Regions from separate parts of the Mesorhizobium sp. L-8-10 genome, predicted to be linked through region 1. Evidence: predicted binding sites of a transcription regulator. Region 1 holds the regulator's gene; each other region holds the start of a gene.
The links. The regulator PhoB, encoded in region 1, activates phosphate uptake and scavenging genes when phosphate is short. The targets are predictions, from matches to a motif close to TGTCATNNANCTGTCAT.
Positions count from the first base shown of each region.

Region 2: JN280_RS26445 (bifunctional 2',3'-cyclic-nucleotide 2'-phosphodiesterase/3'-nucleotidase) is a predicted target of PhoB. The motif match lies at 6,324-6,340, and genes of this name have one in related genera.
Region 3: JN280_RS16260 (DUF1868 domain-containing protein) is a predicted target of PhoB. The motif match lies at 4,386-4,402, and genes of this name have one in related genera.

Region 1 covers NZ_AP023263.1:2,408,421-2,418,077, forward strand. Annotated here, with positions in the region: gene pstC (phosphate ABC transporter permease subunit PstC) at 1-1,040, shown strand, start outside; gene pstA (phosphate ABC transporter permease PstA) at 1,033-2,646, shown strand; gene pstB (phosphate ABC transporter ATP-binding protein PstB) at 2,659-3,474, shown strand; gene phoU (phosphate signaling complex protein PhoU) at 3,507-4,211, shown strand; gene phoB (phosphate regulon transcriptional regulator PhoB) at 4,253-4,942, shown strand; gene JN280_RS11325 (AraC family transcriptional regulator) at 4,929-5,939, opposite strand; gene JN280_RS11330 (DUF2000 family protein) at 5,970-6,377, shown strand; gene JN280_RS11335 (hypothetical protein) at 6,557-6,781, shown strand; gene JN280_RS11340 (adenylate/guanylate cyclase domain-containing protein) at 7,102-8,484, shown strand; gene JN280_RS11345 (CRTAC1 family protein) at 8,731-9,657, opposite strand, start outside.
Region 2 covers NZ_AP023263.1:5,646,629-5,656,285, reverse strand. Annotated here, with positions in the region: gene JN280_RS26480 (ABC transporter substrate-binding protein) at 1-22, shown strand, start outside; gene JN280_RS26475 (nucleoside phosphorylase) at 175-1,002, shown strand; gene JN280_RS26470 (nucleoside hydrolase) at 1,028-1,984, shown strand; gene ald (alanine dehydrogenase) at 2,066-3,181, opposite strand; gene JN280_RS26460 (Lrp/AsnC family transcriptional regulator) at 3,338-3,811, shown strand; gene JN280_RS26455 (NAD(P)/FAD-dependent oxidoreductase) at 3,889-5,160, shown strand; gene JN280_RS26450 (transposase) at 5,794-6,090, opposite strand; gene JN280_RS26445 (bifunctional 2',3'-cyclic-nucleotide 2'-phosphodiesterase/3'-nucleotidase) at 6,432-8,408, shown strand; gene JN280_RS26440 (hypothetical protein) at 8,690-8,989, shown strand; gene JN280_RS26435 (SAM-dependent methyltransferase) at 8,977-9,657, opposite strand, start outside.
Region 3 covers NZ_AP023263.1:3,504,446-3,514,102, reverse strand. Annotated here, with positions in the region: gene JN280_RS16275 (anthranilate synthase) at 1-2,051, opposite strand, end outside; gene JN280_RS16270 (FAD-containing oxidoreductase) at 2,462-3,838, opposite strand; gene JN280_RS16265 (DUF4126 domain-containing protein) at 3,835-4,299, opposite strand; gene JN280_RS16260 (DUF1868 domain-containing protein) at 4,449-5,162, shown strand; gene JN280_RS16255 (amino acid ABC transporter substrate-binding protein) at 5,394-6,167, shown strand; gene JN280_RS16250 (amino acid ABC transporter permease) at 6,342-7,022, shown strand; gene JN280_RS16245 (amino acid ABC transporter ATP-binding protein) at 7,019-7,792, shown strand; gene rnk (nucleoside diphosphate kinase regulator) at 8,075-8,488, shown strand; gene JN280_RS16235 (nucleoside-diphosphate kinase) at 8,636-9,163, shown strand; gene JN280_RS16230 (GNAT family N-acetyltransferase) at 9,292-9,657, opposite strand, start outside.

The DNA.
Region 1 (9,657 bases):
CGGTGTACAGGTCGGCCCATGCCACCAGCAGCTGGATCATCGTCGCGCTTTCGGTCCTGCTTGCGGCCGCAGGTTTCTTTCTTGCGTATTCCCGGATCGTGCCGGCTTTCCGCGCCCGGCACGTCGTGGAACGCGTTGTCCGTATCGCGCTGATCGCCTGTTCGGCTGTCGCAATCCTGACGACGATCGGGATCATTCTCTCCCTGATCTTCGAATCCTTCCGCTTCTTCGAGCAGGTGCCGTTCTACAAGTTCCTTTTTGGCACCCACTGGAGCCCGCAGAGCGCGTTCACCGGTGCCGGGGCGGAGGCAGGAGAGGCCAACGCCGAAATTTTCGGCATGGTTCCCCTGTTCGTCGGCACGCTGCTCATCACCTTCATCGCCATGCTGGTCGCGGCGCCCATCGGGCTGATGGCAGCGATCTATCTCTCCGACTATGCGTCGAAGCAAGTTCGTGCCGTCGCCAAGCCCGTCCTGGAAATCCTGGCGGGTATCCCGACCGTCGTCTACGGCTTCTTTGCAGCCTTGACGGTTGCGCCGTTCTTCCGCGGGCTAGGCGAAAGCATCGGCCTTGGCGTGGCCTCCGAATCGGCACTCGCCGCCGGTGTCGTCATGGGGATCATGATCATCCCCTTCGTTTCGTCGCTTTCGGACGACGTCATCAATGCGGTGCCCCAGTCGCTTCGCGACGGTTCGGCCGGGCTCGGCGCGACCAAGTCGGAGACGATCCGCAAGGTGGTGCTGCCGGCCGCGCTTCCCGGCATCGTCTCGGCCATGCTGCTCGCCGTAAGCCGTGCGATCGGCGAGACGATGATCGTGGTCATGGCCGCCGGTCTTGCTGCCAATCTCACCATCAATCCGCTCGAAGCCGTCACGACCGTCACGGTGCAGATCGTCACGCTCCTGGTCGGCGACCAGGAATTCGACAGCGCCAAGACGCTTGCCGCTTTCGCGCTCGGCCTTGTGCTGTTCTGCATCACGCTTGCCCTCAACATCGTCGCCCTCCGCGTCGTCCAAAAGTACCGAGAGCAATATGACTGATACGACCGTTTTACCCGGCGCCGTCGCCCGTCCGACCAGCATCCACACCGACGATGCGGCGAAGGCTCGTCTGAAGAGGCGTTACGCCACCGAGCAGCGCTTCAAGTGGATGGGCGCCGGCGCGGTAGGGCTCGCGGCTTTCTTTCTCGTCCTGCTTCTGTCGACGATCGTCATCCAGGCGCTCCCGGCGCTGCGGATGAACTATCTCGTCCTGCCGCTGGATCTGTCGGCGGCCAAGGTCGACCCTGCCAAGCTCGGCGAGGTCAACTACGACGGCATCATCCATGATGCGCTCGAAGCCAAGATCCCCGACGCGACAAGCCGCCAGGACCGCAGGCTGATGCGGGGCCTGGCCTCGACCGGCGCCGGAGTATTCCTGCGCCAGGACATTGCCGCCGATCCGTCGATGCTTGGCAAGACCGTCGACTTCGCCGTGCCGCTCGACGATTTCGCCGATCTCTATCTCAAGGGCCTGCTCGCCGCGAAGGGCAGCATCGACCCCTTGGCGGGTGACGTCACCCCGTCGGCCGACAGCGGCGACATCGACCTGGCGTTTTCGAGCGATGCCATCCTGTCGATCGCCCGCAGCGCCGGAGCGACCGAAGGAGAAGGCAACACGCTTCGACTGACCAGCGGCGCGTCGTCGCTGCTCGTCGGGCTCAATGGCGGCACTGTGAAGCTCGAGAGCCTCGCCAAGGGCGCGGCCGGCGGCGCCACCGCCAAGGGCCTGGTTCTGCGCAAGCTTTCCAGTACGGCGCCTGCGTCGAACGGCGCAGCGTCGCTTCGTGTCATCGACATGCCCGAAAGCTCCCGCAAGATCTCGGACAAGGAGATCGTCTGGCTCGACGCGCTGAAGGCCGAGAACCTCGTCGAAAGCCGGTTCAACTCCGTCTTCTTCTTCACCGGAGCCAGCCGCGAGCCTGAGCTTGCCGGCGTCTGGGGCGCGATCGTCGGCTCGTTTCTCACCATGGTGGTGACTCTGGCGATCTCGTTCCCGATCGGCGTCGCCGCGGCGATCTATCTGGAAGAATTCGCGCCGAAGAACCGCTGGACGCATTTCATCGAGGTCAACATCAACAATCTCGCCGCCGTGCCGTCGATCGTCTACGGTCTGCTCGGCCTCGCCGTGTTCCTGAATTTCTTCGGCCTCCCGCGTTCGGCGCCGCTGGTCGGCGGCATGGTGCTGGCTCTGATGACGCTGCCGATCATCATCATCGCCTCGCGCGCCTCGATCCGCGCCGTGCCACCGTCGATCCGCGAGGCGGCGCTCGGCATCGGCGCCTCCAAGGTCCAGACGGTTTTCCACCATGTGCTGCCGCTGGCGATGCCCGGCATCATGACCGGGACGATCCTCGGCATGGCGCATGCGCTCGGCGAGACAGCACCGCTCCTGATGATCGGCATGGTCGCTTTCATCGTCGACATCCCGGGCGGCTTCACCGATCCGGCGACGATCCTGCCCGTGCAGATCTTCATGTGGGCCGATTTCCCCGAGCCGGGTTTCCAGCAAAAAACCTCAGCCGCGATCCTGATCCTGCTGGGCTTCCTGGTTATCATGAACGCAGTGGCCGTGATCCTGCGCAAACGCTTCGAACGCCGCTGGTAAGGGAGTAGTGAGATGAACATCTTGACCGAGGCAGCCGTGGAAAAGAAGCTGACGCAGGGTGCCGATGCGCCCGCCGTGAAGATGAAGGGCGACAAGGTTTCCGTCCACTACGGCGAGAAACGGGCGCTCTTCGACGTGGATCTCGACATCCGCCGCAATGAGGTGACCGCTCTGATCGGGCCGTCGGGCTGCGGCAAGTCGACCTTCCTGCGCTGCCTCAACCGCATGAACGACACTATCCCCATCGCCCGCGTCAGCGGCAAAATCACGCTCGACGACGAGGATATCTACGATCCCAGGATCGACGTCGTCGAACTGCGGGCGCGGGTGGGCATGGTGTTCCAGAAGCCCAATCCGTTTCCGAAGTCGATCTACGAGAACGTCGCCTACGGACCGCGCATCCATGGTCTCGCCAAGAACAAGGCCGACCTCGACGGCATTGTCGAGCGGAGCCTGCAGAAGGCTGCGATCTGGAACGAGGTCAAGGACCGGCTCGGCGAGCCCGGAACCGGCCTTTCCGGCGGCCAGCAGCAGCGTCTGTGCATCGCGCGCGCCATAGCGGTGTCGCCCGAGGTGATCCTCATGGACGAGCCGTGCTCGGCGCTCGATCCGATCGCCACCGCCAAGGTGGAAGAGCTGATCGACGAACTGCGCGAGAACTATACGATCGTCATCGTCACGCACTCGATGCAGCAGGCCGCCCGCGTCTCGCAGCGCACGGCCATGTTCCATCTCGGCTATCTGGTCGAGGAGGGCCCCACCGACAAGATGTTCACCAACCCCGACGACAAGCGCACACAAGACTACATCACCGGCCGCTTCGGGTAAGCGGCGGGCGGAAGGACAACGAGGACAGGATCATGGGTGAACATACCGTCACGTCTTTCGACGACGAACTCGATCATGTCGACCGGCTGATCCGCGACATGGGGGACCTTGCGGGGTCGATGGTGCAGGGCTCCACCAGGGCGCTGCTCAACTCCGACACGGCGCTGGCACAGCGTGTGATCTCCGACGACGCCGTGATGGACGCAAAGCAGCGTGAGCTCGACGATCGTGCCATCACGCTGATCGCCAAGCGCCAGCCCATGGCGCAGGACCTCCGTGCGGTGGTCGGCGCGATCCGCATGGCCGCCGACCTTGAACGCATCGGCGATCTCGCCAAGAACATCGCCAAGCGGGTGGGCGCAGTCGGCCAGAGCGTCGCGCCGCGCGGCCTGTCGCATTCGATCGAGGCGATGTCGGGCATGGTGTTGGGTCAGGTCAACGGTGTCGTCGACCACTATGTCGCCGACGACGCCCAGGCCTTGATGAAGCTGCGGGCAGACGACGAGAAGATCGACGTCCAGTACACTGCCGTGTTCCGCGAGCTCCTCACCTATATGATGGAAGATCCGCGCAACATCACGGCCTGCACGCATCTCCTGTTCTGCGCCAAGAACCTCGAGCGCATCGGCGACCATGTCACCAATATCGCCGAGAACGCCTATTTCGTCATGACGGGAGAGCAGCTTCCGGTGCAGCGGCCGAAACACGACGAAACCTCGACGACAGTCGCCGAATGAGAAAGGCTTGACCGCAAGAATACCGAGGAGATCCGACCCGCATGATTGCCCCCAAGATCATGGTCGTGGAAGACGAGGAGCCGCTATGCGTGCTCCTGCGCTACAACCTGGAAGCCGAAGGCTATCAGGTCGAGGTCATCAATCGCGGCGATGAAGCCGAGCTCCGGCTGCAGGAAAACGTACCCGACCTTCTGGTCCTCGACTGGATGATCCCCGCCGTGTCGGGCATCGAGCTCTGCCGGCGATTGAGGATGCGTCCGGAGACCGAGCGGTTGCCGATCATCATGCTGACGGCGCGCGGCGAGGAGAGCGACCGGGTGCGTGGCCTTTCGACCGGGGCCGACGACTATCTGGTGAAGCCGTTCTCGACGCCGGAATTCGTCGCCCGGGTTCGTGCTTTGCTGCGCAGGGCCAAGCCCGAAGTGCTGTCGACGGTGCTCAAGGTTGGCGACATCGTGCTCGACCGCGAAGCGCACCGGGTCTATCGCAAGAAGAGCGAGATCAAGCTCGGCCCGACCGAGTTCCGCCTGCTCGAGTTCATGATGCAGCATCCCGGGCGCGTCTTCTCGCGCAGCCAGTTGCTCGACAATGTCTGGGGCGAAACGATCTATATCGACGAGCGCACCGTCGACGTGCATGTCGGCCGCCTGCGCAAAGCGGTCAATACGGCCCGCATGCCCGATGTGATCCGCACCATCCGCGGCGCCGGCTACGCCATCAACGAGGCGTGACGTCCCCGCTGGAGCAATTCCAGCAAGAGTGCGCAGCGGTCTTGCGTCCGGAATTGCGTGACAACAATGAGTCAGGGCGTCTCGGCTTTTCGAAGAAAGGCGGAAATGCTGCTCCAGCGCGGGCCGGCGATTGCCGTCGGGCCCGCGTCAGGGCGCCCCACCGGCCGGGCGTGACACCGAACGCCTTCTTGAACTGACGGTTCAGGTGGCTCTGGTCGGCAAAGCCGGTCCTGGCCGCGATATCGGCCAGGTTCTCTCCAGCCTGGATGAGGGCGGTTGCCCGCGCCAGCCGCCGCATCAGCAGGTAGCGGTGCGGGCTGGTCCCGAAAAAGGCGCGGAACTGCCGCGCCAGACTGAACCGGTCGAGTCCGGTCACGCCCTCCAGCGCGTCGGAGCGCACGACACGGTCGAGATTGGCTTCCAGATAGTCGCGTGCCATCTCCAGCCGGGGGACATCGAGGGTGATCCTGGAAGGGGCGGGTCCATCGGCATGGCGCGACAGGCCGTCCGCCAACTCGGTGACGAGTTGGACGACGGCCAATTCGTCGAGTTCGCCCTCGATATCGGAGAGGCAGGGCAGCAGCGTCTCGCGCAGCCGCCGATCGGTGACGACGGGGTCGCGGACGAAAGGCAGCGGGGCACAGCTCGCTGCCAGGCTTCGCCGCAACAGGGCGGGCTCGAGATAGAGTATGCGATAGTGAAGTCCGGCATCGGTCGCGGCGCCGCCGTCATGCATCTCGTCGGGATGCAGCACGATCACCTGGCCCGGCAGGCTGTTTCGGACCTCGCCCCGGTAGCGGAATGTCTGAACGCCGTGCAAGGTCACGCCGATCGCATAGGTGTCGTGGCGATGAGGCTCGAAGGCGTTGCCGAAGAACTTGGCGTCGATGCGCTCCAGGCCGGGGAAGGGCGGTGCCGGCACGATGCCGCCCTCGTCGGTGCGCCCGCACAAACGTTCAAGACCGGATTGTTCGTTCCAGCCTAGATCGGGAGACATCTTGCCATCTTCCCAGCGGTGATACGATCCATGTTCCAGACCAAAGTCGCCATCGTCCTGCGCAGTGACCTTGCCGTGTGGCAGAAGCTGAACGTCACGGCCTTCCTCACCACCGGCCTTTCCTTCCGAGCTCCCGAGATGATCGGCGACGAATATGTGGATCGCGATGGCAATCGCTACAACCCCATGTCCGTCCAGCCGGTTATCGTTCTGTCCGCCGATGCGGCGACCATGAGCCAGATCCACCGTCGTTCGCTGGAGCGGGGGATCACGACCTCCCTCTATGTCGACGCAATGTTCGCCACCGGCCACGATGCCGCCAACCGCGCCGTCTTTGCAACTTTCGGGCCCGACGATGCCAAGGTGGCAGGCATTGCCCTTCGCGCCGACAAGAAGATCGTCGACAAGATCACCAAGGGCGCAAGCATGCACGCCTAAGCCAGGCCGTTGCCTCGAATCCGCTCAAGTGCGCGGCAGCACCCGGAACATGGCGACGATGATGTTGCCGGCGCCAGGCACTGAGACCGGCACGATGAAACATAAAAGACTGCCGATGACATCATTGGGTTACAGTTCCGTTTTATGGTTCCGGCGATCTAAGCAGATGGAGCAGCACGATGCATCAGCGCGAGCCCACGCTCGACGAACTGCTCAACGAGCCGATCATTCGGCAGGTCATGATCGCCGACGGCCATGAGCCGGACGACATCCGCCTCCTCATGCGCAAGGTTGGCGGCGGCCTGGACCGCAGGGCTTCAGGTCAAGCGAAGCTGGCGGCGGGCATCATGCAGAGCCGCGGCGTTTCAGGTGGCGCGGGCGGTTGTTGCGGGGCCGGAGCCTGAAGGTCGTTCCTATGGCAACGGTCGATGATAGCGACCGTTGAACCGCGTGGCCGCGCCCGCTTGGAGGGCCGCGCCAGCGATCGAGGTCAGGTGGATGCTGAGCATCCGCCGGGGATTGATGCGTGAGCGCCCAACCGGATGCGTCGACATCCAGTGCCGTTGGTATCAGTTCTCCGGTGGATACCAGTATCATCTCCTTCTCAGGCCTTTGTGACCAACGGTCTCGGCTTCGTTCGGCCCGAGCTGTGCATGATTCGATTGTCCGGGCCGATTGGTGCTACAATGCATTGCCGACTGCGCGGCTGGCGGTGTCCGGGACCATGACCAAAGTAACCGCTCTACCTGACCAGACGGATATCGAGGTGGGCGCCGACGAGACCTTGCTCGAGGCGGCTCTCAGGTCGGGTGTGCCGTTTGCCCACGCGTGCGGCGGCCGCGCGAAATGCTCGACCTGCCGTGTATGGGTTCTCGATGGCCTCGAGGCTTGTCCGCACCGAAATGCAAATGAGACTTCGATGGCGGACCGCTTGAGACTGGCGGACGAGGTTCGGCTGGCCTGTCAGCTCAGGCCGCAAGGCGAGCTTCGCGTCCGGCGCCTGGTGCTGGACGAAACCGATCTGATGATGACCAGCCAGCTTTGCGATTCCGCTGCGACGCGATCCGGCGAGTCGAAACGTGTTGCGATCTTCTTCAGCGACATCGTCGGATTCACGTCGCTGTCGGAGCGGCTTTCGCCTTATGACGTGATGTATCTGCTCAATCGCTACTTCGCGCAGGTCGGCGAGATTATCGAGCAGAATGACGGTTTCATCGACAACTTCATCGGTGATGGACTGATGGCGATATTCGGTGTCGACGACCAGCCCGACGCCCCGCTTCGCGCCGTGAATGCGGCGCTTCAGACCCTTGCGACGGTCGATCGTTTGAAGCCGTTCTTTGCCTCGATGTATGGCATCGATTTCGATATTCGCATCGGCCTCAACTATGGCGAAGCCGTCATCGGCACACTGGGTTTCGTCGGACACGAACGCCTGACGGCAATCGGTGACGTCGTGAACCTGGCCAGCCGTGTCGAAGCCGCAAACAAGGATGCCGGTACACGACTGCTGATATCCGAGGCGCTTCACGACCAGATCGCCGACAAGGTCGAGGTCGCCGACTATGTCAGGGTACGCCTTCGGGGTACCGGCGAGCGCACGAGCCTGTTCGAAGTCATCGGGCTGAAGCCCGAAATCGACGCCGAGCTGAACGCCAGGCATCCCCGCGAGACCGTCCGTCATGCCGGCAGGAGGTGGGTTCGCGCATTCGCTGAAGACGAGCTTCAGCCGCACGAACGCCGGATTCTCACCTTTGAGGATTTCGACATTGTCGTCGTTCGCGGACCTGACACGTACTGCGCCTTCAACAATGCCTGCCCGCATCTTCATCTGCCGCTGTACGAACGCCGAAATGCCGCTGAGGTCGAAACGCTGAATCTCCCACACACCGGGAGCACGATCACCAGCGATCTGGGCCTGGTTTGCCGTTGGCATCAGAGCTGTTTTGATCTGCTTACGGGCGAAGTGAGGAACTGGGCCAAGTTGCAGCCGGATGGTACTTCGCCCGGCTTTGAATTCGTGGGCGACATTTCGAAAAACCGCACCAGTTTGACCGTCTACCCTTGCCGAACACAGGACGGCTATGTGTGGATCGGGCTCGAGTGACAGCGACGGTCGGATATTTCCGTCGGCGTATTCGGCCAATATTCTGAAGATTGAGACTTCCGAAAGTTGAGAATTTGGCAAAGAACTTTTGATGTTGTGAACGACAAAGCAATTGTCCGCCTTCTCGCGAAGCACGCAGGATGGCTTCAAAAAGATGACTAGGCGCTCGAGCCTTTAGAAGGGACGATGGTTTGGTGCGCAACTTTAAGCGCCACGAATGTCCATCGTCTGCTCCTCACTGATCGCTCAACCCTCCGGCGGATACCAGTATTTTGCCGCCTTGGCGCCGCGTCCGACAATGACGAAATTGTTGGCGAAGACGCGGTAGGGCGGGCTCCACTCGCCGTCCGGCCATTTGACGCGGATCTCGGCGCGCTCCGCAGTGCCGACGCCGACATGCAGGAAGCCGGCATGGCCCGATGCATGGCCACCGCCGACCTGCACGCTGCGCGTCACCGTGCGCGTGCCGTATTTGACATAGACGAGCGCGCCGACCGCATTCTGGTTGGCGCCGGGTTGCTGCAACTCGATCTCGACGAAATTGCCCATCGGCCGTGACCCGTCGCCGGTGACGGCACCGCAGTTCCTGAACAGGCTCGCCTTCTGGCCGCGATTGACGACGAGCAGATCGAGCATGCCGTCCATGTTGAAGTCCTCCACGATCGCGCCGCGTCCCTTGGTCGGCAGCGCGATGCCGGCGATGTCGCCGCCCTCGGCAAAACCGCCGTCCCATTGGCCGACGAGGAGGTTGTCGGGGTCGAAGGCGGCGAAATCGGGCATCTGCTCGACATTGCCCTTGGCAACGTAGAGGTCCAGCAGGCCGTCATTGTTGAAGTCGGCGAATTCGGAGTGCCAGCCGGTCGAAGGCTTCAGGTCGCCGCCGGCATAGGGACGATGCGCGGTTGCGCCCTTCTCGAAGGCCACGTCGCTATAGATCGGCCGGTCCTCCTCGGCCTCGTCGTCGAGCTTCTGCAGCTTGGTGTCGCCCATCGAGGTCAGCGCATATTCCGGATAGCCGTCGCCTTCGAGGTCGCCTTCGGCGATACCCATGCCCCAGATGGTCAAATGCTGCCATCCGTCGGCGCGGCCATAGAGCCTCGGCGGCGCGCCGGGCTCCACCTTCCAGAGCTGCTCCTCGCCGCCGCGGTAATATTGCCGGTCGTTGGTGATGCG
Region 2 (9,657 bases), 3.2 Mb from region 1:
CGAGTTCATTGCCGCCCGGTAATACCAACGGTCGATGAGATCGACTGCTGGAACGCGCGACGGCGTGGCCCACGCCCGTTGGCGCGGAAAGCCAAGCGGCCGGACGGGCCGCGCCGCCTGGATGCGTCGGCATCCAGGCCGTTGGAACAAGCCTTTTCGAGGAAGCAAGAGACCATGAATGTACAGCATACCCCCATCCATCCCGGCGGCGTCCAGATGCATCTGAAGATCAAGCCGGGCGACATCTCGCGCTACGTGCTGACCCCGGGCGACCCCGGCCGGGTGCCGGTCGTCGGCAGCAGCTGGGACAGCTATGAAGAGGTCGCGCATTTCCGCGAATACAGGACGGCGCGCGGCAAGCTCGACGGTGTCGACATCACCGCTTGCTCGCACGGCGTCGGCGGCCCGTCCACAGACATCGCTGTCGTGGAGCTGTCGAACTGCGGCGCCGACACATTCATCCGCGTCGGTTCCTGCGCGGCCCTGCAGCCGGAGATCGAGCCGGGTGACCTGGTCATTTCCACCGGCGCCCTTCGCCTGACCGGCACCGTCGATGCTTATGTCGACAAGTCCTATCCGGCGGTTGCCAACCACGAGGTGCTGATGGCCCTGATCGAAGCGGCCGAGGAAATGGGTGAGCGCTACCATCTCGGGCTCGCGGCCAGCGTGGACAGCTTCTATGCCGGCGAGGTCAATCCGATGCCCGGCGGCTTCTGGCAGTCGCGGATGAACCACGTCATCGAGGACCTGACGCGCGCCAAGGTCGCGAATTTCGAGATGGAGGCCGCGACGATCTTCACGCTTGCTCAACTCTTCGGCTTCAGAGGCGGCATGATCTGCTCGGTCGGGGCCAACCGCGTCACCCGCCAGCGCGCCGATTCCGCGGAATCGATCAAGCGCTGCTGTGCCGTCGCCAGCCGTGCCGTGGTCATCCTCGCCGGTTGGGACGCCAGGAAGAAGGCAGCGGGCAAGCCGCATTTCTTCCCCTCTCTTGCGGCCTGACACCGCCGGGAACGGACGCGGGGCGATGCCGACCAAAGTCATATTCGATACGGATCCCGGTGTCGACGATGCCGCCGCGCTCCTTTTTCTCAATGCCTGCCGGACGGTCGATCTCGTCGGGATCACCACCGTCTTCGGCAATGCCGACATCGACACGGTGACCCGCAACGCGCTCTATCTCAAGCGGCGATTCGGCATCGACGCCCCGGTCGCCAGGGGCGCCGGCCGCGCGCTCGAGGCGGAGCCGTCTCCGCCTCCCGTTCACGTCCACGGGCGCAACGGCCTGGGAGACATGCTGCTGGAAATCGAAGACCTGCCCGGGCCGGATCCGAGGCCGGCGCATCGCTTCATCATCGATCTGGTCCGGCAGCAGGAGGGGCAGATCTCCATCGTCGCGGTCGGCAGGCTGACCAATCTTGCGATGGCGCTTGCCGAGGCGCCCGATATCGCCGGCCTCGTCAAGGAGGTGGTGGTCATGGGTGGGGCATTCGGCCTCGCGGGTCCCAACGGCAACGTCACACCGGTCGCCGAGGCCAACATCATTGGCGATCCGCACGCCGCCGACATCGTTTTCGGCACCGAATGGCCGGTGACAGCGGTCGGACTGGATGTGACCCGCCAGGTGGTGATGGGACCGGCCTCTCTCGATCGGCTGGCCGTTGGCGGGGAGGCGGCTCGTTTCATCGTCGAATCCACGCGCGGCTATCGGCATTATCATATGCGCTTTGGTGTTGACGGCTTCTATGTTCACGATTCCTCGGCCGCCGCCTTCGTCGTGGACCGATCGCTTTTCCAGACCAGGCGAGGGCCGATACGCGTCGCCACGCAGGGCGTGGCCGCCGGCCAGACGGTCCAGATGGACCGCATGACCCCTTACCCGCCTGGCGCCTGGGACGCGGCGCCGGATCAGGACGTCGCGGTTTCGGTCGATGCCCTGGGCGTCAGACAGTTGATCCTCGACACATTGTCGTGCTCGTCTTGAGGGCCGCTGGGAACCTTCGTCACGCACGAAAAAGCCCGCCGGCGATGACCGGCGGGCAGCGGGAGGAGTTCTTGCGGGCAGTCAGGCGGCCAGCACGGCCTTCGGCTCGGCCATCTCGTAGCCCAGCGATTCTGCGACCGCGCGATTGGTGATCTTGCCCTTGTGGACGTTGAGACCGTTCCTCAGATGCGGATCGTCGACCAGCGCCTTCAGGCCCTTGTCGGCAAGCTGCAGTCCGTAGTGCAGCGTGGCATTGTTGAGCGCATGGGCCGAGGTGACCGGAACCGCGCCCGGCATGTTGGCGACGCAGTAATGGATGATGCCGTCGACCTCGTAGGTGGGCTGGGCGTGAGTGGTGGCGTGCGAGGTCTCGAAGCAGCCGCCCTGGTCGATTGCGACGTCGACGAGCACGGCGCCCTTCTTCATGCCCGACAGCATCTCGCGGGTGACGAGCTTCGGCGCGGCGGCGCCCGGGATGAGCACGGCGCCGACCACGACGTCGGCGGAGAAGCACTCGTCTTCGAGCGCCTCGACGGTCGAGTAGCGGGTGTGGACACGGCCGTTGAAGATGTCGTCGAGCTGGCGCAGGCGCGGGATGGAACGGTCGATGATGGTGACGTCGGCGCCGAGACCGACTGCCATCTTGGCGGCGTGCAGGCCGACCACGCCGCCGCCGATCACGGCGACCTTCCCGGGCAGCACGCCGGGCACGCCGCCGAGCAGCACGCCGCGTCCGCCATTGGCCTTCTGAAGCGCGGTGGCGCCGGCCTGGATCGCCAGTCGGCCGGCCACTTCCGACATCGGCGCGAGCAGCGGCAGGCCGCCGCGGTCGTCGGTGACGGTCTCATAGGCGATCGCGGTCACGCCGGAGGCGAGCAGCCCCTTGGTCTGGTCCGGATCGGGCGCGAGGTGCAGGTAGGTGTAGAGGATCTGGTCCTCGCGCAATTGCACCCATTCGTTGGGCTGCGGCTCCTTCACCTTCACGATCATATCGGACTTGGCGAAGACTTCCTCGGCGGTCTTGACGATCCTGGCGCCTGCTGCGTGATAGGCGTTGTCGTCAGCGCCGATGCCACCGCCGGCGCCGCTTTCGATCAGCACCTCATGGCCGTGGCTGACATATTCCCGGACGGAACCCGGCGTCATGCCGACCCGATACTCGTGGTTCTTGATTTCCTTCGGGCATCCGACGCGCATATCGAGTTCTCCTCATCCGGCCTGTTGGGGCCCGTTCCCTGATGCCACAATTAAACACGGATCGCATCGCATGTGTTTGCGATTGCGGTTGCTGAAACGACAATTCTTCGCTATTCCTTGCATCATATCGTCAGAAATTCGAAGGATCTACGAAGAATGTCGCTCGATAGGATCGATATCGCCATTCTCGACACGTTGCAGAAGGACGGACGCATCTCCAACGCGGCGCTGGCCGAGCGGGTAGGCCTGTCACAATCGGCATGCTCGCGCCGACTCGACAACCTGGAGAAGACCGGCGTTGTGCGTGGCTACCACGCCCGGCTCTCCAACGCGGCACTCGGCCATCAGATGACGGCGATCGTGCACATATCCCTGTCCGGCCAGTTCGAGAAGACGCTGTCCGACTTCGAAGGGGCGGTGAAGCGTTGCCCGAACATCCTGTCCTGTCACCTTATGTCGGGCGAATACGACTACATATTGCGGGTCGCGGCACGTGACCTGGCCGACTACGAGCGGATCCACAAGGAATGGCTGTCGGCCATGCCGCATGTGACCAAGATCAATTCGTCCTTCGCCCTGCGCGAAGTGATCGACCGCACCGCGCTCGGCCTCAAGCCGGAAATGGCATGACGATCGGTGATCGACCGGATTTGACGAGCCGCTGGTGAGCGTGATCTAGATGCGGCCCGGATATCGGGAGCATCGTCATGGCTGCAGGGTCCGGAACGCATCACGTCGTCATCGTGGGAGCGGGATTCGGCGGGCTGGAATGCACGCGCGCGCTCGACGGTGCGCCGGTCCGCGTGACGGTAATCGACCAGCGCAATCATCACCTGTTCCAGCCTCTGCTCTATCAGGTCGCCACCACTTCGCTCGCGACGTCGGAGATCGCCTGGCCGGTGCGCCATCTCCTGCGCAGGCGAAGGGACGTGACGACGCTGCTCGGCCAGGTCGCAGGCGTTGACGCCGCGGACAAGCGCGTTCTGCTCGACGACGACCGCTCCGTAGCCTACGACACGCTGGTGCTGGCGACCGGTGCACGCCATGCCTATTTCGGCCATGACGAATGGGAGCCCTTGGCGCCCGGCCTGAAGACCATCGAGGATGCGACCACGATCCGGCGCGCTATCCTGAACGCCTTCGAACAGGCGGAATGGGAGGCTGATCCGGAAAAACGTCGGGCATTGCTGACCCTTGCCATCATCGGCGGCGGGCCGACGGGGGTGGAGCTTGCCGGCACCATCGCGGAACTCGCCCATGAGACGCTGCGCGGCGAGTTCCGCAACATCGACACACGCGAGACGCGCGTGGTGCTTATCGAGGCGGGCGATCGCATATTGTCGAATTTCCGGCCGAACTTGTCGGCCTATGCGAAGGCTGCATTGGAGCGGCTGGGCGTTACTGTAGAACTCGGCCGGCCCGTCACCGAATGCGACAGCGACGGTGTGGTCTTCGGCGGCCGGCGCCTGCATGCGCGCACCATCATCTGGGCCGCCGGCGTTGCCGCATCGCCGGCCGCCGAATGGCTGGGTGTCACGTCCGACCGCGCCGGGCGTGTGATCGTCCAGCCCGATCTGACGTTGCCCGGCCATGCCGATATCTTCGCCATCGGCGATACCGCTCATGTCGAGCGCCCGGACGGCAAGCCGGTGCCCGGCGTCGCGCCGGCTGCCAAGCAGCAAGGCAGGCATGTGGCCCTGACCATCCGCAGGCGTCTTGGCGGCGATAGGACACCGCAGCCGTTCCGCTACCGACACGACGGCGATCTCGCCACGATCGGCAAGCGGGCCGCCGTGATCGATTTCGGGTGGATTCGGCTCACCGGCCGGATTGCCTGGTGGGTCTGGGGCCTTGCTCACATCTATTTCCTGATCGGCTTGCGCAACCGCCTCGCAGTCTCGTTGAGCTGGCTGTGGATCTATGTGACCGGGCAGCGCAGTGCGCGCCTGATCACGCAGGGCGACGCGGACAAAGGCTGAAGCCGCCCCTGGTGGCGGAAATCTGGCGGTTGGTACCTGGTGGAAGACCTGGTCCGACCCCGATTGGCTGTTCGTCTGATACTGCCAGACCCGCACTCATGACCCAATGCGGTCTTTCAGTTGCGAGTGTCGCTTGCTGAAGTGGCGTTAGTCCGTTGGAGTCAATGGTATTCTTGATGGAGCGCTAATATACATAGACGCTCGAACGGGCAGCGCCTGCCAAATACTGGAGGAATGCCATGCGAAGGTCGTTCTTCACGGCAATGTGTATCGCCGCCGCAACAGCCGCTAACGCCCATGATTGGTACGAAGACAAGATTGACCCGCAGACGAAATTCAAGTGTTGCGGTAGTTCTGACTGCCGCGCCATACCTCGGTCTTCGGTGCGGTACAGGACCGATGGCGGATACACTTACTTGCCGCATAATTTCACCATCCCACGGGATCGTGTACAGGAGTCCCCGGATGACCAATACCACATCTGCGAGAATACATACGTCATAACCAATCAGCTTTATTGGCGTTGCTTTTTCGCACCTCGTGTCAACGTCTCCCTGGGTCTGGTGGACAAAGGCCATCCATAGTTTGATAGCGGCGACGACGACGACACCGAGGTATGACTTATTGGTTTTGTCACATCGAGTGGCGATCAGGCGCCAATTCTTGAGCTTGCTGAAAGGCGGTCGATCTGGTTGCGCCATCTGTATTTGCTTTGGCCATGCTAGGGCGGGTTGCGGCGGTTGCCGGGATGACGGCTTCCACCTCGGCCTTGGCAATTTCCTCGCGGGTCGCACCTGCGTCATAGCCCTTGTCTGCGAGCATCGCCTCGATGCGGTCAGCGATCAGGGGCGCACCGCCCTGCGTGTCGTGCGTTTGGTCAGGCGTCAGCACGAAGCCGAGCGGGCGGTAGCGGCGAAAGCCGCTGTGCATTTGCCGTACCCTCCAGGCAGACGACGCTATTGCGCCCCGGCACGCGCCATCCACATCATGCCTCCAAAGTGCGTCCGGGCGCGCAACCGTGGCGCGGTACCGTAGGAGCGCGAATGAAGGAGCATTTTCATGGACTTCAACGGACCAATTGTCACTCCTTTCACTTGCTGCGCGCCTACGGCTCTGGCACCAAGCGCCAGGTTTTCACCTTCGGAGATCGTGCGCCGGCGAATATTCATTCGCCTGTCATGGCTTCCTGCTGGACTTGCAGAAGGATCGGCGCGAAACTTCTGATTTCGGCCGGAAATTCTGGTCGCCGTCATCAATGGGAGAAAAAGACCATGTCGTTGCCGCTTGCATCCTTGTCGCGCCGAACCTTCCTTGCGGGGTCCGCCGCGACGGCCTTCGTGATGCTGCATCCTTTCTCGGCGCGCGCCCAGGCCAACCAGGCGCATCTGAGGATCATGGAGACCACCGACATCCATGTGAACGTGCTGCCCTACGATTATTATGCCGACAAGCCCAACGACACGATGGGACTGTCGCGCACCGCCTCGCTCATCGATTCGGTGCGGAAGGAAGCGACCAATTCCATGCTGGTCGACAATGGCGACCTGCTGCAGGGCAACCCGATGGGCGACTACATCGCCTATGAGAAGGGCATGAAGGAGGGTGACGTCCACCCTGTCATGAAGGGCATGAACATGCTCGGCTACGAGGTTTCGACGCTGGGCAACCACGAGTTCAACTACGGCCTCTCCTTCATGGACAAGGTGCTTGCCGGCGCGAACTTCCCCTTCGTCTGCGCAAATCTCGTGCGCGGCACGACGCTCGCCTCCAATCCGCGCGACGACAAGCTTTATTTGAAGCCCTATCTGCTCGTCGAAAAGAAGATCAAGGACGGTGCCGGCGCCGAACATCCGATCAAGATCGGCGTCATCGGTTTCGTGCCGCCGCAGATCATGATCTGGGATTCCAAGAACCTCGCCGGCAATGTGATCACCCGCGACATCGTCGAGGCCGCCAAGGCCTGGGTGCCGCAGATGAAGGAGGAGGGTGCCGACATCGTCATCGCGCTCTCGCATTCCGGCATCGACAACAAGCAGGGCGACATGATGGAGAATGCCTCCTTCTTCGTCGCCGGCGTGGAGGGCATCGACGCCGTCTTCACCGGCCATCAGCATCTGGTCTTCCCCGGCAAGAAGGACTTCCAGGATCTGGAGGGCGTCGATGCGGCGAAGGGTACGCTGCAGGGCAAGCCCGCCGTCATGGGCGGCTTCTGGGGTTCGCATATGGGCCTCATCGACTTCCTGCTCGAGCGAGACGGCAACAGCTGGAAGATCGTTTCCGCCACGTCGGAGGCGCGGCCGATCTTCGAACGCGTCGACAACAAAAACAAGGCGGTGGTCGGCGACGACCAGAGGCTGCTCGACGCGTTGAAGGAGGATCACGAGGCCACGCTCGCTTATGTACGCCGGCCGGTCGGCAAGACCTCGGCGCCGCTCTATTCCTATTTCGCGCTCGTCGCGGACGATCCTTCGGTCCAGATCGTGTCCCAGGCGCAGACCTGGTACGTCAAGGATCTGCTCAAGGAGTCCCAATGGAAGGACCTGCCGGTGCTGTCGGCAGCGGCGCCCTTCAAGTCGGGTGGGCGCGGCGGTCCGGAATATTACACGGATGTGCCGGCCGGCGACGTGGCGATCAAGAACGTCGCCGATCTCTACCTCTATCCGAACACCGTGCGGGCGGTGGAGATATCTGGCGCCCAGGTCAAGGAATGGCTGGAGATGTCGGCGGGCATCTTCAAGCACATCGAGCCCGGCAAGTCCGACCAGGCGCTGATCAATGCCGACTTCCCGGCCTTCAACTTCGACGTGATCGACGGCGTGACCTACAGGATCGACCTATCGCAGCCGCCCAAATACGACCCGAAGGGCGCGGTTCTGAACGCGAGTTCGAACCGCATCGTCGACCTTGCCTTCGACGGCAAGCCGATCGACCCGGCCGCCAGGTTCGTGGTCGCCACCAACAACTATCGCGCCGGCGGTGGCGGCAACTTCCCGGAGATCAACGCGTCCAAGGTGATCTTCGAGGCGCCCGATACCAATCGCGACGTGATCGTGCGCTACATCGTCGATCAGGGCACCATCAACCCGTCGGCCGACGCTAACTGGTCCTTCGTGCCGATGCCCGGCACGACGGTGCTGTTCGAGACCGGCCCCAAGGCGAAGGACTTCATCGCCGACGTCAAGGCCGTGAAGATCGAGCCTGCGGGTGAGGGCGCAGACGGCTTCGCAAAGTATCGGATTGCGCTCTGAGCATCCGAAACGACGGCGGCCTTTCCCGGCGGCCGCCGTCGACTCACTGCCCCTGGCGCTTGCCCATGGGATGGAGCGCGGCAACAGGTCAGAGGCAGGTCATCCCGACCCGGCCCTGGGCGGACGTCTGGTAGCGGCAGTTGAGCGGCTTGTCCGGATCGGTTCTCTCGAAGGGGGGCTTGACGGTCTGAACCTTCCAGCTTCCCAATTGCGACGAAACAGTTGCACGGCTCGGGGGCTGTGGCGCGGGAGTTGTGGCGGGAGGCAATTCGGCGAGCGCCATGCTGCGTTGGTCCGGGGCGATCGTCTCCCGGCTGGCGCTGCGGCCGAACAGACTGGGCATCGCCGGCGTCGACATGACGACCGAGCCGTCCGACGTGCGGGTGCAGCCCGTGGGCGCAACCAAGCTGCCGCAGGCGGCCAGCGCCAGCAAGAAGTTCCAGGATCTGCTCATCACCGCGTGGCCCCGTAGTCACCCGCCCATCGTGGCGGCCGCACACGTCGCCATCGTTTCGCCGATAGCGATTAGGATGAATGAATGGCCATTCGATGGCAGGGAGGCGGCGAATCAGGCCTTGTAGACGACCTGTCTCACGTCGATGTACTCGGCGCGGAAGCCGGCTTCGCAGTAGTGGAGATAGAACTCCCACAGCTTCTTGAAGCGGTCGTCGAAGCCCAGCGGCACGATTTTCTCCCAGGACGACCAGAAGCGGCTGCGCCACTCGGCGAGCGTACGGGCGTAGTCCTGGGCGAAGACCCGCTCGCGCAGATGCGACAGGCCGTGATCGGCGCCGAGCGATCTGAGCAGGGCAGGCGTGGGCAGCATGCCGCCCGGGAAGACGTAGCGCTGGATGAAATCCGGCCGCTTCCGGTAGAGCTTGAAGGCTGCCTCGTTGATGGTGATGATCTGCATGCCCGCCGTGCCGCCGGCCTTCAGGCAGTCCCGGACCTTGCCGAAGAACACCGGCCAGTATTTCTCTCCGACGGCCTCGAACATCTCGATCGAGGCGATCCGGTCATATTTGCCGGTCTCGTCGCGGTAGTCCTGCAGTTTGATCTCGACCTTGTCGGAGAGCCCGGCCTCGGCGATGCGCTTGCGTGCGAAGTCGTGCTGTTCCTTCGAGATGGTCAGGCCCGTCACCTTGCACCCGATCTCGCGCGCCGCGAACTCGGCGAAGCCGCCCCAGCCGCAGCCGATCTCCAGGACGCGGTCGCCGTGGCTGATGCCGGTGTCCCGGGCGAGGGCCCG
Region 3 (9,657 bases), 1.1 Mb from region 1:
AAGGCCATGATGACGCCGTCTTCCGTCTCCGCCGTCACCAGAAATTCGTCAGGCAGCCGCACGGGATCGGCAAAGATCGAGTGATAGCGCCCGACCGTCACCTCCTTCGGCAGACCCGAGAAGATCACGCCCGGCTTGGACACGCGGATCCGCGACGGCTTGCCGTGCATGGGGATATGGAGCTGCCTGAGCTCGCCGCCATAGGCCTCTGCCAGCGCCTGCAGGCCGAGGCAGACGCCGAAGATCGGCAGCTCGCGGTCGCGCGCCTTCTTGATCGTGGCGGCGCAATCGAAATCCTTGGGCGTGCCCGGCCCGGGCGAAAGCACCACGAGGTCGGGCCGCAGCCTGTCGAACAGTTCCTCGGCAACCGGCGTGCGCACGGTCGACACCGTCGCGCCCGTCTGCCGGAAATAGTTCGCCAACGTGTGCACGAAGGAATCCTCGTGATCGACGAGCAGGATGTTGACCCCTTCGCCGACGCGGGCCGTCGAGCGTTCGGCGCCGGCAGAATTGCCGGCGCGGGCATCGCGGATGGCGGAAAGCATGGCTGATGCCTTCAGTTCGGTCTCTGCCTCTTCTTCTTGCGGATCGGAATCAAAGAGCAGCGTCGCACCGGCGCGCACCTCCGCGATGCCGTCCTTGATGCGTATGGTCCTGAGCGTCAATCCGGTGTTGAGGTCGCCGTTGAAATGGACCATGCCGATGGCTCCGCCATACCAGGCGCGGGGGCTCTTCTCGTTCTGCTCTATGAAGCGCATGGCCCACAGTTTGGGCGCCCCGGTCACAGTGACGGCCCAGGCATGCGACAGGAAAGCGTCGAACGCGTCCATGCCTTCGCGCAGCCGGCCCTCTATGTGGTCGACCGTGTGGATGAGGCGCGAATACATCTCGATCTGGCGTCGGCCGATGACGCGCACCGTGCCCGGCTCGCAGACCCTCGACTTGTCGTTGCGGTCGACATCCGAGCACATCGTCAGCTCGGACTCGTCCTTCTTGGAGTTCAGGAGCTTGAGGATCTGCTCCGAATCCGAGATCGCATCGTCGCCGCGCTTGATCGTGCCGGAGATCGGACAGGTCTCGACACGGCGCCCATTGACCCGCACGAACATCTCAGGCGACGCGCCGATAAGATATTCGCCTTCGCCGAGATTGATGAAGAAGGAATAGGGCGACGGGTTGATCGCCTTCAGGCGGCGCGAGATCTCCGAGGGCGGCGTCTCGCAGCGCTCGTAGAACATCTGCCCCGGCACCACTTCGAACAGGTCGCCGCGGCGGAAACTCTCCTTCGCCCGCTCGACCAGCTTCGCATATTCGCCGGGCTCATGGTCGCCGCGCGGCGGGATGCGGTCCGACGCCCGGAACGGCTCCTCGCTGCGTTCGCGCGGCAGGCCCTCGGTCGAGAAGCCCTGCCCGGCATAGTCGTACCGGTCGGTCCAGGCCTTGGCTGAGTAGTGGTCGACGACCAGGATCTCGTCGGGGAGGAACAGGACCAGGTCGCGCTGGCTTTCCTTGCGCTCGAGCACGCGCTCGACCGGATCGAACTGGAATGCGAGATCGTAGCCGAAGGCGCCGTAGAGGCCGAGATTGTTGTCGTTCTCTGTGTGGAAAAGCCCGGTGACAGCTCGCAGCACGGTGAAGACCGAGGGCACGCGGCTGCGCTCCTCCTCGGTGAAGACCCGCCCCGGCTCGGCGAGCTCGGGCCGCAGCAGGCGCGCCGAACTCTCCTCGATGGTCACCTCGGCGAGCGGCTTCAGCGCAGCGACGATCGGCGCCAGCAGGGCCTCGCCGCGCGCGTTGAGCGCCTCGAGCCGCATCGACCGGCCTTTGGCGGATATGGCGAGCGGCGGATCGATGATGGCCGTGTCCCAACGCGTATAGCGGCCCGGAAACTCATAGTTGGAGGAGAAGACCGCCCCGCGCCGGCTGTTCAGCCCGTCGAGATAAGCCTCGATCGCGCCGTGGTAAGGCACCTCGTGACGCTGCCTCGTGATCTCTATGCCTCCCGACGTCACGAAACGTTCGGCGCCGTCTTCCAGGATTTCGACCGTCATTCCCGTCTCCCTGTCTCGCCGCGGGCGGTCCGGAGGCATCGTGCAAAACAAAAAGGCCGCCCGGACTTCTCCTGCGGCCATCTGCAACTTTCGCGCACGCGCGTTCGAGGGGCCGCTGTCAGCTGGCCCGCCACCACTTGTTGATGTTCGAAAGCGCGATCATGGCTGGAATGCATAGCGACGAATGAGCGGCCACGCAACTGGATTCGCAGCACCAGCCCCGAGGGGCGACAATACCGGAACTCGCCTGGCATGACCGGCGGGTTGCCCTTGGATGCCCCGCCTTGCCGCAGCCTCCGTTCCTGCGCGGGCAGGTCGCAGGCCGGCCTTCAGGCTCCGACCAAAGTGCCGCCTGATGGCACTGCGCGCCGGGCAGCGGCATGAGCCTGCCGTTTTGCCGCCAGGCTCGCCTATTGCAGCGGCTTCAGTTCCCCGGCGATGGTCGGCAGCAGCTCCGCGACATTCGGATGGATATGGACCGCCCGCCGCAAGGTCTCATAGGGCGCCTTGGCGTACATCAGGTCGAGCACGCAATGCACCGCTTCGTCGCCGCCCGGTCCGAGCACGGTACAGCCGAGGATCTCCTGGCTGTCTGCATCGACGACGATCCGCATGAAGCCCTGCGTCTCGCCCTTCTCCACGGCCCGGCCGACGCGGGTCATGGGCCTCTCCCCGACCAGCACCCGCCGGCCTGATTTGCGTGCCTCGGCCACCGTCATCCCGGCCCGGCCAAGCGGCGGGTCGACGTAAAGCGCATAGGCGGTGATGCGGTCGCTCACCTTGCGCGCATCGCCGTCGAGCAGGTTGGCGGACACGATCTCGAAATCATTGTAGGAGGTGTGGGTGAAGGCGCCCTTGCCGTTGCAGTCGCCCATTGCCCAGATGCCCGGCACATTGGTCCGCAACTGGTCGTCGACCAGGACAAATCCCCTGCCGTCGGTCTTCACGCCCGCCTTGTCGAGGCCGAGGTCGTCCGTATTGGGCTGCCGGCCGAGTGCCAGCAACACATGCGACCCCGCAACCGGCGCCACGCCCTGCCGGAACGAGACGGCCGTCCCGTCATCCCTTCTTTCGAAGCCTATCCCATCAGCACCGACGTGGACGGCGATCCCCTCCTTCTCCAATACGCCCTTGATCGCCTCGGAGACATCTTCATCCTCACGGGTAACCAGCCGCGGTCCTTTCTCGATCACCGTCACGGCGCTGCCGAAACGGCGGAACATCTGCGCGAACTCCAGCGCGACATAGCTGCCGCCGACCACGACCAGATGGCGCGGCAGGACGTCCAGATCCATCATCGATGAGTTGGTCAGATAGTCGATCCCGCCCACTCCCGGCAGGTCCGGCACCGACGCGCGCCCGCCGACATTGAGGAAGATCTTGTCGGCCGACAGCAATTCGTCGCCGACGCGGACCTCCCGGTCGCTCTCGAAACGGGCATGCCCCCGGTAAAGGGTACAGTTCGCCATGCCCGCGATCCAGCCTTCGAGACCCGTGCGCGCGTCGTTCGATACCTTGTCCTTGCGTGCCTTGACGGCCTTCATGTCGATACCGACGCCGCCCGCCAGCACCACCCCGTAATCCGAGGCGCGTCGAGCGAGATGAGCGGCATAAGCGCTCGCCACCATCGCCTTGGTCGGCATGCAGCCCGTATTGACGCAGGTGCCCCCGACCAGCTTGCGCTCGATCAGCGCGACGCGCATGCCAGCATCGTTCAGCCGGCCGGCGAGCGAAGGGCCAGCCTGACCGGCGCCGATGATGATGGCGTCATAGGACCAGGCGGTCATGACACGGCTCCGACGATCACGATCGCCGCGGCGATCGCCACCACGTCCTCGATGAGCGCTGCCGGCAGGTCCTTGCCGAAGGCGGCGGCGAGCCGGTTCCTCACCTCCGCGCCACCATAGGTGCCCATCACCGCGCCAACGACGCCGGCGATCAGAGCACCGATGGTCAGTCCGGCAGCGGCGCCGATCACCGCGCCGCTCAGCGCACCGGTGACGATGCGCGCGCCGAACTGCTGCGGCACCTTTCGGCTCGGCGTCGACGGCAGTTGGTCGGTGATCAGTTCGGCAATGGCCGCGATGGAAAGGATGGCCACGGCGATCCAATGGCTCATGAAGGCGGCCCAGGTTCCAGCCACTGGCAGCCACCCGAGATAGGCGCCCCAGCTCACCGCGGCGGGTGCGGTCATGGCCCGGAGACCGGCGACAATACCTATGAGAAGTGCAATCAGATAAAGCGACATGTCCGTCCCCTCGGGCACCGCGATGCGCGGGCCTCCGGAAAGGATCGTCCTTCATCGCGGGCGGCAGTGCAAGGGCAACTCACGCTTGTCACAGGCCCTTCATGCCCCGCAGCTACCCAGCCGGGCGCAATCGCCAACCGGATGGAATCATGGCTTACGAGACGAACGACGCCTTCGCCGAGAACTTCACCGAGATCGGCAAGGACGCGCCGCCACGCTATCTCGGCATCCGCTTCGACGCGACCGGCACGTTCATGCCGACGCCGGGCAACACGGTCGTGAGCCACGTGGTTCCGGGCTCGCGCACCGAAGCGGCGCTGGCCCGCGTCCGCCAGGGCCTGATGGACCTGCCCTATGGCGACCGTTTCGCCTATACGCCCGTCTCCAGCCACCACATGACCGTCTTCCAGGGCATCATCGAGGGCCGGCGCAAGCCGGACTACTGGCCCGAGGGCGTCGCGCTGGACGCAGCCGTGGAGCAGACGACATCCCTGTTCCTCGACCGCCTGTCGAGCTTTCCTCGAGGGGACCCGTTCCACATGAAGGTCGTCTCGGTCACCCCGCTCGGCCTCGTCCTGGAGGGCGCAACCGAGCGCGACGAATACACGGTGCGCGCGCTCCGCGACGATCTGGTCGGGCCATTCGGCTATCGCCATCCTGACCACGACAGCTACACCTTCCACATCACCATGGCCTATCCCAAGGCCTGGCTGCCGGCCGGCGCCGAAGCGGCCTATCTGCCGGCGCTCGCCGCGCTCAAGGACAGCCTTGCCCAGGAGATCGACATGGTGGAGCTCGGCGCTCCCGCCTTCTGCGAGTTCACCGACATGACCGAGTTCCGTCCGCTGAAATTCCTTTCCTGAGCTTGGGGCCAAGTGCAACGGCGGCCTCTCTTTCCACGGAAGAGGCCAAGATGCCCAGAGATTGGAATTTTCTTCCGGGCTTCTGGATTTCACGAGATAAAGTTTTTCATCCGGACAGCATTGCGGTCGCGGCCCGCCTTGTTCACATCGGGCGCGGGACTAGATTCCGGGCAGTCGGGCCGCTCGGCCCGAATCCCGCGAAGAGATTCTGCGAAAGACGGAAAAGATACGATGAACTGGTTCAAATCGCTGCTGGCCGCCGCCGCCATCCAGGCGCTCGCCATCCTGCCCGGCCACGCCGGCTCAAACCTCGACGAGATCAAGTCGGCCGGCGTGCTGCGGATCGGCACCGAAGGTACCTATGCGCCCTTCACCTACCACGACCAGAGCGGGGCACTGGTCGGCTTCGACGTCGAGATCGGCCGCGAGGTCGCCAAGCGGCTGGGGGTCAAGGCCGAATTCCTGGAGGGCAAATGGGACGGCCTGATCGCCGGCCTCGACGCCAACCGCTACGACACGGTCATCAACCAGGTCGGCATCACCGAGGCGCGCAAGCAGAAGTACGACTTCTCCGAACCCTATATCGCATCGAAGGCCGTGCTGATCGTGCGCGGCGACAATGATGCGATCAAGGATTTCGCCGATCTGAAGGGCAAGAAGTCGGCCCAGTCGCTGTCCAGCAACTTCGGCAAGATCGCCGAGGCCTCGGGCGCCGAGCTCGTCGGCACCGATGGCTTCGACCAGTCGATACAGCTTGTGCTCAACGGCCGCGCCGACGCCACGATCAACGACAGCCTGTCCTTTTACGACTTCAAGAAGCAGAAGCCTGACGCCGATGTGAAGATCGCCGCCCAGCAGGAGAATGCCGACTATTCCGGCATCATCATCCGTAAGGGCGAGCCCGAGTTGCTGGCCGCGATCAACGAAGCGCTCAAGGTCATCAAGGACGACGGCACCTACCAGAAGATCGCCGACAAATATTTCGGCCAGGATGTCTCGAAGTAAGAAACCTCCGCATTCTCAAACCGAAGTTGCGCGCCGTTTTCATTCCTGCCGGGGTTCCGGCAGGAATGAAGCGGTGCAAACTGCTGTTCCGACAAGCGACGCGGCGTTGCGGTGAGCCGGCCACCGGCTTAGCGTCGCCAACCAGACGAATTCGACCGACCGGAGGGGGTGTCCGTGCCGCACTGGCTGCAACTGATGCTGGATTCGCTCGGCCCGCTGTTGTGGGCAGGGTTGCGTTTCACCGTGCCGCTGACCCTGCTTTCCTTCGCGTTCGGGCTGACCGTCGGGCTGGCGGTGGCGCTCATCCGCCTCTTCGGCCCCGCGCCGCTTGCGGCCGCCATGCGCTTTTATGTGTGGATCATCCGCGGCACTCCGCTGCTCGTCCAGCTCTTCCTGATCTTCTACGGCCTTCCCAGCGCCGGCATCGTGCTCGACGCCTTCCCGGCGGCGTTGATCGGCTTCACCCTGAACATCGGAGCCTATTCGTCCGAGATCATCCGGGCGGCGATCTCATCCGTCGTCAGGGGGCAATGGGAAGCCTCCTATTCGATCGGCATGTCCTGGAGCCAGACGATGCGGCGGACAATCCTGCCGCAGGCGGCGCGCGTGGCGGTGCCGCCCCTCTCCAACACCTTCATCTCGCTGGTCAAGGACACCTCGCTTGCCGCTGCCATCACCGTGCCGGAGCTGTTCCAGGCCGCCCAGCGCATCGTCGCCACCACCTATGAGCCGCTGATCCTCTATGTCGAGGCGGCACTGATCTACCTCGCCTTGAGCTCGGTGCTGTCTGCTCTGCAGTCGCGGCTCGAAGAACGGCTCGGGCGTTATGGCGGCTTCATGGAGGCGCGCGCATGATCGGCCTCACCCGCCTCGAGAAGCGCTTCGGCGATCATGTGGTCTTGAACGACATCACGCTGGAGATGGCCGAAGGCAGCGTGACCGCGCTGATCGGCCCCTCCGGCGGCGGCAAGAGCACCTTGCTGCGCTGCATCAACCTGCTTGAGATTCCGACCACGGGCCAGGTGCGGATCGGCGACGACGCCCTCGATTTCCACCCGGGGCAACGGGTCGGCTGGGCGTCCATCCAGCGGCTTCGCCGCCAGACCGGCATGGTGTTCCAGAGCTTCCAGCTCTTCCCGCACCGTACCGCCCTCGGCAACGTCATGGAAAGCCTCGTCACAGTGCTGCGCTGGCCGCAGGAGCGGGCGCGCCAGCGGGCCATGGAACTGCTCGACAAGGTCGGACTGGCGCACAAGGCCGACGCCTGGCCGGCAACCCTTTCCGGCGGCCAGCAACAGCGCGTCGCCATTGCCCGGGCGCTGGCGCCCTCCCCACGCGTCCTGCTCTGCGACGAGCCGACCTCGGCGCTCGATCCGGAGCTCTCGGGAGAAGTCGTGGACGTTCTCGCCCGGCTGGCGCAGGAGGGCACCACAATGGTGATGGCCACCCACGACTTGAGGCTCGCCTCGCGCATCGCCCAGGAAGTCGTCTTTCTCGACGCCGGCACCGTGGTTGAAAAAGCCCCCGCCACCAGGATCTTCTCGACGCCGGAGCGGGAGCGCACCCGCCGTTTTATCGCCTCGCTGACGCACCGCGAAACGGAAAGCGGAAACGGCGCCTTGTAGATGAGGGCGAACACGGCGTGCTTGACATGTAGCCTCGTGTGAACCACCTTCAGGGCATGACGACGTTCCACAAGAACCACGCTCTTTTCCGGGTCTGCCCCATCGCGGGACTGTAACCCCCGGTTCGGCGCCGCGCGCCCGAACCGCGGGCGAAACCATCTTACGACCTGAACGTTTTCCGGGCTGACGCCCAAGACCGTTCGCAGCGCGCCTCCATCACAGCAGAATCAAACGCCCATGGCGCCGATCGACGGCCCGGGGCAAGCACAGGACTATTCACACATGACTGCCAAATCCCGGCGCAAGCCGGCAATCACCATTTCGCGAACCGAGCACGAGCGCCTTCTGGCGCTGGCGACCGCGCTGGCAGAACGCAATGCCGAACTCTCCGAGATCATGTTCACCGAGCTCGACAGGGCACGGGTCGTCGCCGACGGCAGCGTGGGCGACGCCGTGGTGCGCATCGGCTCGCAGGTGACCTACCAGCCCGACGCCGACACGCCGCGCACCGTCACTCTCGTCTATCCAGGCGACGCCGACATCGACCAGGGCAAGATCTCGGTCGTGACGCCGGTCGGCATAGCCCTGATCGGCCTCTCCACGGGCCAGTCCATCAGCTGGACGGCGCGAGACGGCCGCAAGCACGAGCTCATTGTTATCGAGGTTCGCCAGCCGACCGAGGCGGCACTGCCGTGAACCGTCTCCTTCTCCATGCGGGAAGCCTGATCACGGGATAGTCGCCCCTGCGGACCACGCCGAAACACTCGGCGCCGCAGGGGGCAACCTGATCAGGACAATCTTGCGACCGGCAGCCGCTGCGATGGGCTGCCGCTGGAGATCGACATGTTGGAACGCTGCCTTCTCACCACGAAGGATTTCACCATCCTTGAAGTCATGCTCGACCGGCGCTTGCGCTCGGACGCGGCGCTGGTGCCGCTGATCCGCAGGAAGCTCGACAATGCCGTTGTCGTGTTCCGCGACGACATTCCCGCCGACGTCGTCACGCTCAACAGCCGCGTGAGGTACCGCATCGGCGCGCGGGAACCGGAGACCAGGATCGTCAGCCATGACGAACTGCGCGGGCTGGTCGGCTTCACCCTGCCGATCACCCATCCGCGCGGGCTCGCCTTGCTCGGCCTCGGCATTGGCGGGTCGATCACGATCCCCACGGCCGGCGGCGGAACGGAAACGCTCCATGTCGAAAAGGTGCTGTTCCAGCCGGAAGGGGCGGGACGGGCGCTCGACAGCTCGCGGCGGGCAGGACGCAAGCTGCGGCTGGTCTATGACGCGGATGCGCTACCGAGCGCCATGGTGACGGCGGATCCAGGGGATGGCCCCTGCCCCGACGATCCGGGACCGGCCGCGGCCTGACCATGCGCGACCGTGCGGTTCGGACGCCGCGAGGGGGAATCGGCATGGGCGCTCGTCATGACCGCGCCCTGCCACCCCACTCCGCCATGGGGATGGCCGCCGAACATCGCGCAGGAACGATGCCGGCACTACAAGCCTTTCAAATCCTTGATGAGCGCGAACAGATGCAACGGATCAGTGGGCGATTCCACGAAATCGAACCGCTGATAGAAGGAGCGCGCCTGTTCGTTCTTGGCATGAACCGCGATAGCCCTGATGCCGACGATGTCCGCGGCTTGCAACGTGCGTAGAACGGCGTCGCGCAGCAGACCCGCGCCGATACTCCTGCCCTGCCAACCGACGCTGACGCCAAGGCGGGCCAAAAGCATCACGGGCACCGGATGGCGCGCAAGGCCCATGGTCAGACGATCCGGCGCGTCACCGTAGCCGACCTCGCCAACGACCAGGGTATGAAAGCCTATGACGGCGTCATCGGCCAACCCCACATAGGTTTG